4 regions of the Paenibacillus nitricinens genome follow, and region 2 is predicted to be linked to each of the others. Evidence: a T-box and tRNA genes for the amino acid it is inferred to sense, from the RefSeq annotation. Region 2 holds a T-box; the other regions hold tRNA genes.
What was found. The T-box of region 2 lies ahead of ACN6KS_RS24195 (valine--tRNA ligase). A T-box ahead of a tRNA ligase gene usually reads a tRNA of that ligase, here a tRNA-Val.

Region 1 (3,265 bases), 2.3 Mb from region 2:
CGGCTCATCGCATCCTGGGGCTGAAGTAGGTCCCAAGGGTTGGGCTGTTCGCCCATTAAAGCGGTACGCGAGCTGGGTTCAGAACGTCGTGAGACAGTTCGGTCCCTATCTGTCGTGGGCGCAGGAAATTTGAGAGGAGCTGTCCTTAGTACGAGAGGACCGGGATGGACGTACCGCTGGTGCATCAGTTGTTCCGCCAGGAGCATGGCTGAGTAGCTACGTACGGACGGGATAAGCGCTGAAAGCATCTAAGCGTGAAGCCCCCCTCAAGATGAGATTTCCCAATTAGTAAGACCCCTTGAAGACGACGAGGTAGATAGGTTGGAGGTGGAAGTGCAGTAATGCATGGAGCTGACCAATACTAATCGGTCGAGGGCTTATCCTATATTTAAGACGCAAATTCGATTCGGATTCAGTTTTCAGGCGACTCAAGCCTGAGCATTTACGATGTAAATGCCCGTTTGGTGGCGATAGCGGAGGGGTTCCACACGTACCCATCCCGAACACGACCGTTAAGCCCTCCAGCGCCGATGGTACTTGGACCGAAGGGTCCTGGGAGAGTAGGACGCCGCCAAGCGGACAACCACATTACCCGTGGTATTTTTTTTGCCCTTAATATTTAAATGTCTTAAAAGGGCCTTTAGCTCAGCTGGTTAGAGCGCACCCCTGATAAGGGTGAGGTCGGTGGTTCGAGTCCACTAAGGCCCACCATATTCCCTGATAGCTCAGTTGGTAGAGCACTCGACTGTTAATCGAGTTGTCACAGGTTCGAGTCCTGTTCGGGGAGCCATTTATGGAGAGGTGTCCGAGTTTGGCCGAAGGAGCACGATTGGAAATCGTGTAGGCGCCACAAGCGTCTCGAGGGTTCGAATCCCTCTCTCTCCGCCACAAATTTTATTAGCATGGCCCGTTGGTCAAGGGGTTAAGACACCTCCCTTTCACGGAGGTAACATGGGTTCGAATCCCATACGGGTCATAACATGGAGGCTTAGCTCAGCTGGGAGAGCATCTGCCTTACAAGCAGAGGGTCGGGGGTTCGATCCCCTCAGCCTCCACCATATTCATTTAAGAACGACGCGGGGTGGAGCAGCCCGGTAGCTCGTCGGGCTCATAACCCGAAGGCCGCAGGTTCAAATCCTGCCCCCGCAACCAAATTTTCCTTAAGCATGATGTTTTGGGACTAGCTGGCGAAGTGTAAATGAATAGTATATAATTATTAAATGACGCGGGGTGGAGCAGCCCGGTAGCTCGTCGGGCTCATAACCCGAAGGCCGCAGGTTCAAATCCTGCCCCCGCAACCAATTTTCACTTATGCATTATGTCTTTGGAACCGTGGTGTAGTTGGCCTAACATGCCTGCCTGTCACGCAGGAGATCGCGAGTTCGAATCTCGTCGGTTCCGCCATTTAGTTAATTATTGTTGGGGATTAGCCAAGCGGTAAGGCAACGGACTTTGACTCCGTCATGCATAGGTTCAAATCCTATATCCCCAGCCACTTCACCCCAAAAAGTGAAGTTACTCTCTGAAGGTGAATCCGAATACTTTTCGGGGACCCCATCTTGCGAGCCATTAGCTCAGTTGGTAGAGCACCTGACTTTTAATCAGGGTGTCGAAGGTTCGAGTCCTTCATGGCTCACCATTATTTTTAAAGTGTGCGCGTGTGGCGGAATGGCAGACGCACCAGACTTAGGATCTGGCGTTTCACGACGTGGGGGTTCAAGTCCCTTCACGCGCACCATATTTTGCGGAAGTGGCTCAGCGGTAGAGCATCGCCTTGCCAAGGCGAGGGTCGCGGGTTCGATTCCCGTCTTCCGCTCCATAATTTTTGCGCCCTTAGCTCAGCTGGATAGAGCGTTTGACTACGAATCAAAAGGCCGGGAGTTCGAATCTCTCAGGGCGCGCCATTTTTATTACGAAGTAATTACATGTTTTGACGGGATGTAGCTCAGCTTGGTAGAGCACCTGGTTTGGGACCAGGGGGTCGCATGTTCAAATCGTGTCATCCCGATTTTATACCTTTGCGGGTGTAGTTCAATGGTAGAACTTCAGCCTTCCAAGCTGATAGCGTGGGTTCGATTCCCATCACCCGCTTATAATTAAGAAACACCTATCTATTATAGATAGGTGTTTTTTTGTATAGTTACATTCGAATGGATACAATAGAACATAGGATTTTAGTTGAGGGGGATGTAGCTATGTTTGAATTCGAAGCTAAATTAGTGCGGCCTGATGCAAGCGGGAGCTGGACTTATCTTAACGTCCCTTTTGATGCCGAACAAATATTTGAAACAAAGTCCAGAATACAGGTAAAAGGAAGTGTAAATGGAATCCCCTATAGAGGAACGCTTATGCCCCATGGAAACGGAAAGCATTTTATGGTGGTAAAGAAAGAACTAAGGGATCTAGCCAAAGCTCAACCTGGTGATATTGTGCGTATGACGATGGAGCAAGATCATCAATTACGGGAGGTAGAAGCCCCAGAGGATTTCCTTGATGCGCTGAGTAGCCATGAGCAGGCAGAAGCTTATTTTAACGGTCTAGCTTATTCTTATCAGAAGGAATATGTGTCTTGGATCGAAGCAGCGAAAAAACCTGAAACCAGAGCATCTCGTATCGATAAATCAGTCAGTAAACTGGGTGAAGGCTTAAGGCTTAAATAAGAGTATGAAGAAGTGCTTAGCAGGCTGAATAGATGAACAGCGTCCTCTTCCATAAGATTGGAAAGGGACGCTGTTAATGTTGGTGATATGTGCGAGTTGGCTTAAATAAGAACGGCTACCTCACCACAATTCACAAACTTAATACTTTCGATTTTTACTGATAACTCACCTGAAGGTATAGCTAGCTGACATGTACTGCCGATCTGAGCTAACAGCAACTGCATGCCAATAGGCGAGAACATTGAAATCTTGTTATCATTGGGTTCTGCCTGGTTTGGAAATACGATGGTGTAGGTATCTGTAGTATTGTCGTCTAAGTAGCGTAGCTGAAGCTGACTTCCAATCAATACGAGTGAATTCAATTCTTCACCATTAAAACGGGAAAGTAATTGTTCCAACTCGGAGCAATAACGGGACAACAGCGTTTCAGCATTACTTCTTTGTTTGCTTCGTTCCGGGAAATACTGATTTAGAAATGCGATTTTTTCCTCATCAAAATAAATAAGCTGCTGGACCAATTGTGTCCTTGAGCCTTCATAAATTAGACTATGGTTCATAGTAGATTTCACCCCCTCTAAGTAGCACATTCTTTGCAAATTTGTTAT
Region 2 (3,265 bases):
CTGTTCCGCTTACACGCGTCAGCTCGATTGAAGATATTGGGGTGGAGATCGAGAATTTTGATATTGATCTGCTCACGATGCGTACTGTGAATATAACAGGCGTATTATCCCTGCGGGGAATCGGTGGTGCGGAACCTCAACCACAGCCGGCCTGGCAGCAGGAAGAGTACACAGTGGCTTATTCCCCTCTCAGTGATGACAGGGTAGAAGCAACAGCGGAGCATCAAGAACATGACAATGACGCACTTTATGAAAATTCTCAGTGGACCTTTGGTGAGGATGCATCGGAGGTTGCTGTAGAAGAACATGAGCACGCTGAAGCGAATGAACAGGAAACAGAAGAATCATTGGTCTCAAGTGGAACTGGTCAATCGTCCCCTATAGTGAATTTCTCATCCGCTCATGAGAAGGACAAGGGCGCGAAAGCTAGGACGCATAGTCTGGATTTGGAAACAGAGGATTCCAAAGCCGGAATAGCGGATTACTGGTTTAAAGCGGAGTCACAGAATGAAGCTGAGGCCACTCCGCTGGATCATGTTAGCCAGGCGAGTCAAGCGGATCAGGAGCAAGAAGCGGAATATACTTTTGCTTCAAGAGAAACCGCTGTTCCAGCAGCGATTACCGACGCAGACAAAGATATCGCTGTATTTGCTTCTGAAAACGTAGCAAACCATGAGCTTCACACACAAGAAGAGAATGCGCAGCCGATCAGTGAGAATACGAACGAAGGCTTAGTTTCTCAGGAGACTGTGCCACATACCGAGGAGAAACAAGATCTTAAGATTGCGCTAGGAAGCAAGCAAGAAGCGGAGGCTCCAGCCAAAGAACATCTCACCTTCTCTTCATTACTCAGCTCTAGTCGTTCTCGTAAAGAACAAGAGGCTCTCCTATCTGAAGGAAATGCATCGGCTGCAGCGATCATTCCCGAGGCCGGAAATAATACGGAGTGGAAGAGCAGATTCATTACCGGAGCAGATGGCGCTAACCTATTCCGTAAGGTTCGCCTTTGCATCGTACAGCGTGAAGAAACGTTGGATACAATCGCAGAGAAGTATCAGCTAAGTGCGCGGGAGCTGGGAATGTATAATCGATTGTCCGGGCAGAGTGTAGAAGAAGGGCAAGTGTTGTACATTCCATAAATGAATTACAATGCATATTCACATGAATAGATGAATCCCGGTCTGTTAGTAGATCGGGATTTTTGTCAAAATATAAGAATATATAAGTTTCACATTATACATTATCCTTATATTTCTCGAATAAACGCTTACCGTCCGTAAAAGGACGTCGAAGGCGTTTATTCTTGTGTGACCGGAGAACGTTAGAATACGGGGTATCTAATCAATGCAGTGTGAGGAATCGAATGAAATTTCGACATATGCCCGCTATAAGTCGAAATTCCGCTCAAAGTCCCGCTGTAGAAGCCTATTCAGGTTGACTAGGGAAGACTCAAAATGTATTATGGAGTAAGCAATATCTAAGTAAAGACTGGGAACGGGAAGAGTAGGCGGTCAGCCCTTCAGAGAGCGGAATGCAAGTGCTGTGACATTCCGTAGGATACAGCCACCGAAGTCGCCCCGGAGTCGCCCTTCTGAGCTTGTCTTCATGGATATGAAAGATAAGTTAGGATGTGGCCGGTAGCAGCCGTTATCTGTACGAGTGTCGCGCTAAGCTTCTGAACCGTAAGGTGAGAGAAGTGCAGGTTTATTTTTCATTGGCGCGAAACAAAGGTGGTACCGCGAAAGAATGGCCTTTCGTCCTTTGAGACGAGGGGTCTTTTTGTTTTTTAGAAACCAACTACAAGTAACCAAGTGGAGGTATCAGAGAATGGCTGACCCAAATAATCTAACAGCGGCAGAGGCTGCCGCTGCAAATGATTCTAAGAATGAAATGCCAACCACGTATGATCCGAAATCGGCAGAAACCAAGTGGTATTCCTACTGGACAGAGGGTGGATATTTCCGTGCAGGCGGGCGTCCAGATGCAAAAGCATACAGCATTGTAATCCCGCCGCCAAACGTAACGGGAATGCTGCACATTGGTCATGCGCTTGATTTTACGCTTCAGGATATCCTGATTCGTACGAAACGGATGCAGGGCTTCGACACGTTGTGGCTACCAGGTACGGACCATGCCGGTATCGCAACGCAGACAAAGGTAGAGCAAAAGCTGCGTGAGCAGGGAATTTCTAGACATGATCTCGGCCGCGAGAAGTTCCTGGAGCAGGTGTGGGAGTGGAAAGATAAATATGCGAACACCATTCATGAGCAGTGGGCTAAGATGGGGCTTTCCCTTGACTATTCCCGCGAACGTTTTACCCTGGATGAAGGGTTATCGAAAGCTGTACGCGAGGTATTCGTTAAGCTCTATAATAAAGGCCTGATCTACCGCGGCAAACGTATTATCAACTGGGATCCGGCGGCTCGTACAGCATTGTCGGATATCGAGGTTGAATATAAAGAAGTTAATGGTCACTTGTATCACCTGCGTTACCCGCTCAAAGACGGTAGCGGATTTATCACAGTGGCGACTACACGTCCGGAGACGATGCTGGGTGATACAGCGGTTGCTGTTCATCCGGAAGACGATCGTTACAAAGATCTAATCGGCAAAACGTTGATCCTGCCGATTATTGGCCGTGAGATTCCGATTATCGCTGATGATTATGTAGACAAAGAGTTTGGTAGTGGTGCGGTTAAGATTACACCCGCTCATGATCCGAATGACTTCGAAATGGGTCAACGTCACAACTTACCGCAGATTAACGTAATGGATGAGAGCGGTACGATGAATGAAGAAGCAGGACCTTACCAAGGTCAAGACCGGAGTGTATGTCGTAAGGCCATTACTGCTGACCTGAAGGAGCAAGGCGTCCTGATCAATATCGAAGATCATGTGCATCAAGTAGGACACAGTGAGCGCTCTGGAGCGGTTGTTGAGCCGTACTTGTCTACACAATGGTTCGTAAAGATGCAGCCGCTGGCTGAAGCTGCCATCAATGCACAGAAGGATGGGAACGGGGTTAACTTCGTACCGGACCGTTTCGAGAGAACTTACCTGAACTGGATCGAGAACGTACGTGATTGGTGTATTTCCCGTCAGCTGTGGTGGGGACATCGTATTCCGGCATGGTATTCCGAGTCTACTGGTGAATTGGTTGTAGCAAATGACGAGGAAGAAGCGCGCCGGATCAGTGGCTTAACCGACTTGAAACAGGACGAAGATGTACTGGATACCTGGTTCAGCTCTAATCTTTGGCCTTTTG
Region 3 (3,265 bases), 710 kb from region 2:
AAGAATCCTGTAAAAGTTATTATCTACGGATTGGCATTCCATCAGAAGTACAGTTTCTTTTGGAAGAATGATAGAACATATGTTATATGAATTTATGCGTGTTTTAATTCTATACATAACAAAAAAAGCTCTTACCGAAGTAAGAGCTATCTAAGAGCAATTAAGCTGAGTATCGGGATGACACGATTTGAACATGCGACCCCCTGGTCCCAAACCAGGTGCTCTACCAAGCTGAGCTACATCCCGTTACTATAAAATTATGGAGCGGGTGATGGGAATCGAACCCACGCTATCAGCTTGGAAGGCTGAAGTTCTACCATTGAACTACACCCGCAAAGGTGAAAAATCGGGATGACACGATTTGAACATGCGACCCCCTGGTCCCAAACCAGGTGCTCTACCAAGCTGAGCTACATCCCGTTATAATACTATAAGTGCTTAATAAAAATGGCGCGCCCTGAGAGATTCGAACTCCCGGCCTTTTGATTCGTAGTCAAACGCTCTATCCAGCTGAGCTAAGGGCGCAAAATTATGGAGCGGACGACGGGAATCGAACCCGCGACCCTCGCCTTGGCAAGGCGATGCTCTACCGCTGAGCCACGTCCGCAATAAGTGGTGCGCGTGAAGGGACTTGAACCCCCACGTCGTGAAACGCCAGATCCTAAGTCTGGTGCGTCTGCCATTCCGCCACACGCGCATGTAATAATAAAAGTGAGCCATGAAGGACTCGAACCTTCGACACCCTGATTAAAAGTCAGGTGCTCTACCAACTGAGCTAATGGCTCGCACTTGGCTGGGGATATAGGATTCGAACCTATGAGTGACGGAGTCAAAGTCCGTTGCCTTACCACTTGGCTAATCCCCATTGATGGTAACTCTATGTTGCCCACAATCTCTCAGGAAGATTATGGTGGAGGCTGAGGGGATCGAACCCCCGACCCTCTGCTTGTAAGGCAGATGCTCTCCCAGCTGAGCTAAGCCTCCATATCTATGGGACCCTCTAAGGGTAAGTACAAGTAAAAGTTGGTGACCCGTATGGGATTCGAACCCATGTTACCTCCGTGAAAGGGAGGTGTCTTAACCCCTTGACCAACGGGCCTTGCAAATCTGTGGAGCTCTCAACCGGATTCGAACCGGTGACCTCTTCCTTACCATGGAAGCACTCTACCTGCTGAGCTATGAGAGCATGGCTCCCCGAACAGGGCTCGAACCTGTGACAACTCGATTAACAGTCGAGTGCTCTACCAACTGAGCTATCAGGGAATATCCGCTTGGCAACGTCCTACTCTCCCAGGACCCTTCGGTCCAAGTACCATCGGCGCTGGAGGGCTTAACGGTCGTGTTCGGGATGGGTACGCGTGGAACCCCTCCGCTATCGCCACCAAACGGGCATTTACAGCGTAAATGCTCAGGCTTGAGTCGCCTGAAAACTGAATCCGAATTGAATTTGCGTTTTAAATATAGGATAAGCCCTCGACCGATTAGTATTGGTCAGCTCCATGCATTACTGCACTTCCACCTCCAACCTATCTACCTCGTCGTCTTCAAGGGGTCTTACTAATTGGGAAATCTCATCTTGAGGGGGGCTTCACGCTTAGATGCTTTCAGCGCTTATCCCGTCCGTACGTAGCTACCCAGCCATGCTTCTGGCGAAACAACTGGTGCACCAGCGGTACGTCCATCCCGGTCCTCTCGTACTAAGGACAGCTCCTCTCAAATTTCCTGCGCCCACGACAGATAGGGACCGAACTGTCTCACGACGTTCTGAACCCAGCTCGCGTACCGCTTTAATGGGCGAACAGCCCAACCCTTGGGACCTACTTCAGCCCCAGGATGCGATGAGCCGACATCGAGGTGCCAAACCTCCCCGTCGATGTGGACTCTTGGGGGAGATAAGCCTGTTATCCCCAGGGTAGCTTTTATCCGTTGAGCGATGGCCCTTCCATGCGGTACCACCGGATCACTAAGTCCGACTTTCGTCCCTGCTCGACTTGTAGGTCTCGCAGTCAAGCTCCCTTATGCCTTTGCACTCTTCGAATGATTTCCAACCATTCTGAGGGAACCTTGGAACGCCTCCGTTACTCTTTAGGAGGCGACCGCCCCAGTCAAACTGCCCGCCTGACACGGTCCCCGTACCGGATTACGGTACTAGGTTAGAACCTAGATACGATCAGGGTGGTATCCCAACGGCGCCTCCACCGAAGCTTGCGCTCCGATTTCTACGGCTCCCACCTATCCTGTACAGATCGTACCCAAATTCAATATCAAGCTGCAGTAAAGCTCCATGGGGTCTTTCCGTCTTGTCGCGGGTAACCTGCATCTTCACAGGTATTAAAATTTCACCGGATCTCTCGTTGAGACAGCGCCCAAGTCGTTACGCCATTCGTGCGGGTCAGAATTTACCTGACAAGGAATTTCGCTACCTTAGGACCGTTATAGTTACGGCCGCCGTTTACTGGGGCTTCGGTTCATAGCTTCGGATTGCTCCTAACCACTCCCCTTAACCTTCCAGCACCGGGCAGGCGTCAGCCCGTATACTTCGCCTTGCGGCTTCGCACAGACCTGTGTTTTTGCTAAACAGTCGCTTGGGCCTTTTCACTGCGGCCCCCTCGTGCTATTCACACTACCGGGGCACCCCTTCTCCCGAAGTTACGGGGTCATTTTGCCGAGTTCCTTAACGAGAGTTCTTCCGCGCGCCTTAGAATTCTCTTCTCGCCTACCTGTGTCGGTTTGCGGTACGGGCACCTTCTCCTGGCTAGAGGCTTTTCTTGGCAGTGTGAGATCATGACCTTCGCTACTGTAATTTTCGCTCCCCATCACAGCCCAGCCTTAACGATGTGCGGATTTGCCTACACATCAGCCTCACTGCTTAGACGGACATATCCATCAGTCCGCGTCACTACCCTCCTGCGTCACCCCATCGCTCATAGCGGATTACGGTGGTACAGTAATTTCAAACTGTTGTCCTTCGACTACGCCTTTCGGCCTCGCCTTAGGTCCCGACTTACCCTGAGCGGACGAGCCTTCCTCAGGAAACCTTGGGCTTTCGGCGGATCAGATTCTCACTGATCTTTTCGTTACTCATACCGGCATTCTCACTTGTATGCTGTCCAGCGCTCCTTACGGTACACCTTCAACCCACATACAACGCTCCCCTACCCCAGATACATAGTATCTAGCCATAGCTTCGGTGGTGTGTTTAGCCCCGTTACATTTTCGGCGCAGAGTCACTCGACCAGTGAGCTATTACGCACTCTTTCAATGG
Region 4 (3,265 bases), 480 kb from region 2:
GGCCGCAGTGAAAAGGCCCAAGCGACTGTTTAGCAAAAACACAGGTCTGTGCGAAGCCGCAAGGCGAAGTATACGGGCTGACGCCTGCCCGGTGCTGGAAGGTTAAGGGGAGTGGTTAGGGGTAACCCGAAGCTATGAACCGAAGCCCCAGTAAACGGCGGCCGTAACTATAACGGTCCTAAGGTAGCGAAATTCCTTGTCAGGTAAATTCTGACCCGCACGAATGGCGTAACGACTTGGGCGCTGTCTCAACGAGAGATCCGGTGAAATTTTAATACCTGTGAAGATGCAGGTTACCCGCGACAAGACGGAAAGACCCCATGGAGCTTTACTGCAGCTTGATATTGAATTTGGGTACGATCTGTACAGGATAGGTGGGAGCCGTAGAAATCGGAGCGCAAGCTTCGGTGGAGGCGCCGTTGGGATACCACCCTGATCGTATCTAGGTTCTAACCTAGTACCGTAATCCGGTACGGGGACCGTGTCAGGCGGGCAGTTTGACTGGGGCGGTCGCCTCCTAAAGAGTAACGGAGGCGTTCCAAGGTTCCCTCAGAATGGTTGGAAATCATTCGAAGAGTGCAAAGGCATAAGGGAGCTTGACTGCGAGACCTACAAGTCGAGCAGGGACGAAAGTCGGACTTAGTGATCCGGTGGTACCGCATGGAAGGGCCATCGCTCAACGGATAAAAGCTACCCTGGGGATAACAGGCTTATCTCCCCCAAGAGTCCACATCGACGGGGAGGTTTGGCACCTCGATGTCGGCTCATCGCATCCTGGGGCTGAAGTAGGTCCCAAGGGTTGGGCTGTTCGCCCATTAAAGCGGTACGCGAGCTGGGTTCAGAACGTCGTGAGACAGTTCGGTCCCTATCTGTCGTGGGCGCAGGAAATTTGAGAGGAGCTGTCCTTAGTACGAGAGGACCGGGATGGACGTACCGCTGGTGCATCAGTTGTTCCGCCAGGAGCATGGCTGAGTAGCTACGTACGGACGGGATAAGCGCTGAAAGCATCTAAGCGTGAAGCCCCCCTCAAGATGAGATTTCCCAATTAGTAAGACCCCTTGAAGACGACGAGGTAGATAGGTTGGAGGTGGAAGTGCAGTAATGCATGGAGCTGACCAATACTAATCGGTCGAGGGCTTATCCTATACTTAAAACGCAAATTCAATTCGGATTCAGTTTTCAGGCATCAAGCCTGGTATGAATATTCCCTGATAGCTCAGTTGGTAGAGCACTCGACTGTTAATCGAGTTGTCACAGGTTCGAGTCCTGTTCGGGGAGCCATATGGAGAGGTGTCCGAGTTTGGCCGAAGGAGCACGATTGGAAATCGTGTAGGCGCCACAAGCGTCTCGAGGGTTCGAATCCCTCTCTCTCCGCCACAAATTTTTACTTAGTATGGCCCGTTGGTCAAGGGGTTAAGACACCTCCCTTTCACGGAGGTAACATGGGTTCGAATCCCATACGGGTCACCAAATTTTCACTTGATTTTACATAGTGGACTTTGGTACAATAACAATTGTTGTTTATGGAGGCTTAGCTCAGCTGGGAGAGCATCTGCCTTACAAGCAGAGGGTCGGGGGTTCGATCCCCTCAGCCTCCACCATATTCATTTAAGAACGACGCGGGGTGGAGCAGCCCGGTAGCTCGTCGGGCTCATAACCCGAAGGCCGCAGGTTCAAATCCTGCCCCCGCAACCAATTTTCATCAAGAAATTATATCTTTTGGAACCGTGGTGTAGTTGGCCTAACATGCCTGCCTGTCACGCAGGAGATCGCGAGTTCGAATCTCGTCGGTTCCGCCATTTTTACCTTGGCTCGATAGCTCAGTCGGTAGAGCAGAGGACTGAAAATCCTCGTGTCGGCGGTTCGAATCCGTCTCGAGCCACCATGATTTTCACAATAGAATGAGTGCCATGCCGGTGTAGCTCAATTGGTAGAGCAACTGACTTGTAATCAGTAGGTTGGGGGTTCAAGTCCTCTCGCCGGCACCATCCTTGGAGGATTAGCGAAGTGGCCAAACGCATCAGACTGTAAATCTGCTCACGTAAGTGTTCGGTGGTTCGAATCCATCATCCTCCACCAGTTTTAGGGGCATAGTTTAAAGGTAGAACAACGGTCTCCAAAACCGTTGGTGTGGGTTCAATTCCTGCTGCCCCTGCCAAATTCTTTCTAAAGTTTAATATGGCGATCGTGGCGAAGGGGTTAACGCACCGGATTGTGGTTCCGGCATTCGTGGGTTCGAGACCCATCGGTCGCCCCATTTACTTTAACAAAGAAGAATGGCAACGAATTTCAGTTTAATATGGCGACTGTGGCGAAGGGGTTAACGCACCGGATTGTGGTTCCGGCATTCGTGGGTTCGAGACCCATCAGTCGCCCCATTTTACTTTAAAATGTTATTGGGGATTAGCCAAGCGGTAAGGCAACGGACTTTGACTCCGTCATGCATAGGTTCAAATCCTATATCCCCAGCCATTTTATGCGGACGTGGCTCAGCGGTAGAGCATCGCCTTGCCAAGGCGAGGGTCGCGGGTTCGATTCCCGTCGTCCGCTCCATATTTTACATGGCGCCATAGCCAAGTGGTAAGGCAAAGCTCTGCAAAAGCTTTATCCCCAGTTCAAATCTGGGTGGCGCCTCCATTAAGTTCATATGTGCCGGCGTGGCGGAATGGCAGACGCGCTCGACTCAAAATCGAGAGGGAAACCGTGGAGGTTCGAGTCCTCTCGCCGGTATATCAAAAAGGTTTGTAAAGTCGCTTGTATAAGCAACTTTACAAACCTTTTTTCTTTGTCTTTGAGCTTTTATTCTTAAGCCGTTGAATTAGAGGCGTCTCTAATTCAACGGCCTTTTTGTGTGGAGTGTTGTTTTATTGACTGCTTAGGCGGAATGCTCGTGGAGTGAGACCAATTTCACGTTTAAACATATTGCAAAATTGGGCGTCATTCACAAACCCAGCAGCAGCTGATACTTCAGAGATATGCATTTGGGTATGTTGCAAGAGAGACTTTGCATAATCCAGACGTTTCAATAGTAGATAGCGTAGAGGTGAAGCACCGAATCGCTCTTTAAATAAATGGCGGAAACGATCATAGCTGTATCCAGACATCTCAGAAAGTGTTGCGACCGATAGCTTATGGCGGTAATGCTCATTCATATAGTTTAGAACATATTGGACTCTGTCTTCCGTTGGCGATTGAAATCCAGATGCGCTAAGAAGCCGTATCAGATGAACAGTGATTTCGCTCATTTGCAGGTTCAATAGTTCAG

Region 1: it has a tRNA-Val gene. The T-box ahead of ACN6KS_RS24195 (valine--tRNA ligase) is inferred to sense a tRNA for this amino acid. The anticodon was not compared.
Region 3: it has a tRNA-Val gene. The T-box ahead of ACN6KS_RS24195 (valine--tRNA ligase) is inferred to sense a tRNA for this amino acid. The anticodon was not compared.
Region 4: it has a tRNA-Val gene. The T-box ahead of ACN6KS_RS24195 (valine--tRNA ligase) is inferred to sense a tRNA for this amino acid. The anticodon was not compared.

The regions. Positions count from the first base shown of each region.
Region 1 is NZ_CP183948.1:954,701-957,965, forward strand. It holds rRNA gene ACN6KS_RS04200 (23S ribosomal RNA) at 1-385, shown strand, start outside; rRNA gene rrf (5S ribosomal RNA) at 461-577, shown strand; tRNA gene ACN6KS_RS04210 (tRNA-Ile) at 635-711, shown strand; tRNA gene ACN6KS_RS04215 (tRNA-Asn) at 715-790, shown strand; tRNA gene ACN6KS_RS04220 (tRNA-Ser) at 796-888, shown strand; tRNA gene ACN6KS_RS04225 (tRNA-Glu) at 905-976, shown strand; tRNA gene ACN6KS_RS04230 (tRNA-Val) at 983-1,058, shown strand; tRNA gene ACN6KS_RS04235 (tRNA-Met) at 1,076-1,152, shown strand; tRNA gene ACN6KS_RS04240 (tRNA-Met) at 1,225-1,301, shown strand; tRNA gene ACN6KS_RS04245 (tRNA-Asp) at 1,327-1,404, shown strand; tRNA gene ACN6KS_RS04250 (tRNA-Gln) at 1,421-1,495, shown strand; tRNA gene ACN6KS_RS04255 (tRNA-Lys) at 1,564-1,639, shown strand; tRNA gene ACN6KS_RS04260 (tRNA-Leu) at 1,655-1,738, shown strand; tRNA gene ACN6KS_RS04265 (tRNA-Gly) at 1,745-1,819, shown strand; tRNA gene ACN6KS_RS04270 (tRNA-Arg) at 1,828-1,904, shown strand; tRNA gene ACN6KS_RS04275 (tRNA-Pro) at 1,935-2,008, shown strand; tRNA gene ACN6KS_RS04280 (tRNA-Gly) at 2,021-2,091, shown strand; gene ACN6KS_RS04285 (YdeI/OmpD-associated family protein) at 2,196-2,660, shown strand; gene ACN6KS_RS04290 (GreA/GreB family elongation factor) at 2,762-3,217, opposite strand.
Region 2 is NZ_CP183948.1:5,405,430-5,408,694, reverse strand. It holds gene ACN6KS_RS24200 (LysM peptidoglycan-binding domain-containing protein) at 1-1,139, shown strand, start outside; T-box leader at 1,482-1,765, shown strand; gene ACN6KS_RS24195 (valine--tRNA ligase) at 1,828-3,265, shown strand, end outside.
Region 3 is NZ_CP183948.1:6,115,947-6,119,211, forward strand. It holds gene ACN6KS_RS27210 (ImmA/IrrE family metallo-endopeptidase) at 1-71, shown strand, start outside; tRNA gene ACN6KS_RS27215 (tRNA-Pro) at 173-246, opposite strand; tRNA gene ACN6KS_RS27220 (tRNA-Gly) at 261-334, opposite strand; tRNA gene ACN6KS_RS27225 (tRNA-Pro) at 347-420, opposite strand; tRNA gene ACN6KS_RS27230 (tRNA-Arg) at 449-525, opposite strand; tRNA gene ACN6KS_RS27235 (tRNA-Gly) at 533-607, opposite strand; tRNA gene ACN6KS_RS27240 (tRNA-Leu) at 614-697, opposite strand; tRNA gene ACN6KS_RS27245 (tRNA-Lys) at 713-785, opposite strand; tRNA gene ACN6KS_RS27250 (tRNA-Gln) at 791-865, opposite strand; tRNA gene ACN6KS_RS27255 (tRNA-Val) at 909-984, opposite strand; tRNA gene ACN6KS_RS27260 (tRNA-Glu) at 1,025-1,099, opposite strand; tRNA gene ACN6KS_RS27265 (tRNA-Thr) at 1,111-1,186, opposite strand; tRNA gene ACN6KS_RS27270 (tRNA-Asn) at 1,188-1,263, opposite strand; rRNA gene rrf (5S ribosomal RNA) at 1,270-1,386, opposite strand; rRNA gene ACN6KS_RS27280 (23S ribosomal RNA) at 1,462-3,265, opposite strand, start outside.
Region 4 is NZ_CP183948.1:5,888,425-5,891,689, reverse strand. It holds rRNA gene ACN6KS_RS26195 (23S ribosomal RNA) at 1-1,145, shown strand, start outside; tRNA gene ACN6KS_RS26190 (tRNA-Asn) at 1,206-1,281, shown strand; tRNA gene ACN6KS_RS26185 (tRNA-Ser) at 1,285-1,377, shown strand; tRNA gene ACN6KS_RS26180 (tRNA-Glu) at 1,396-1,470, shown strand; tRNA gene ACN6KS_RS26175 (tRNA-Val) at 1,526-1,601, shown strand; tRNA gene ACN6KS_RS26170 (tRNA-Met) at 1,619-1,695, shown strand; tRNA gene ACN6KS_RS26165 (tRNA-Asp) at 1,722-1,799, shown strand; tRNA gene ACN6KS_RS26160 (tRNA-Phe) at 1,810-1,885, shown strand; tRNA gene ACN6KS_RS26155 (tRNA-Thr) at 1,913-1,988, shown strand; tRNA gene ACN6KS_RS26150 (tRNA-Tyr) at 1,994-2,079, shown strand; tRNA gene ACN6KS_RS26145 (tRNA-Trp) at 2,085-2,158, shown strand; tRNA gene ACN6KS_RS26140 (tRNA-His) at 2,182-2,257, shown strand; tRNA gene ACN6KS_RS26135 (tRNA-His) at 2,303-2,378, shown strand; tRNA gene ACN6KS_RS26130 (tRNA-Gln) at 2,398-2,472, shown strand; tRNA gene ACN6KS_RS26125 (tRNA-Gly) at 2,479-2,553, shown strand; tRNA gene ACN6KS_RS26120 (tRNA-Cys) at 2,564-2,637, shown strand; tRNA gene ACN6KS_RS26115 (tRNA-Leu) at 2,652-2,730, shown strand; gene ACN6KS_RS26110 (AraC family transcriptional regulator) at 2,865-3,265, opposite strand, start outside.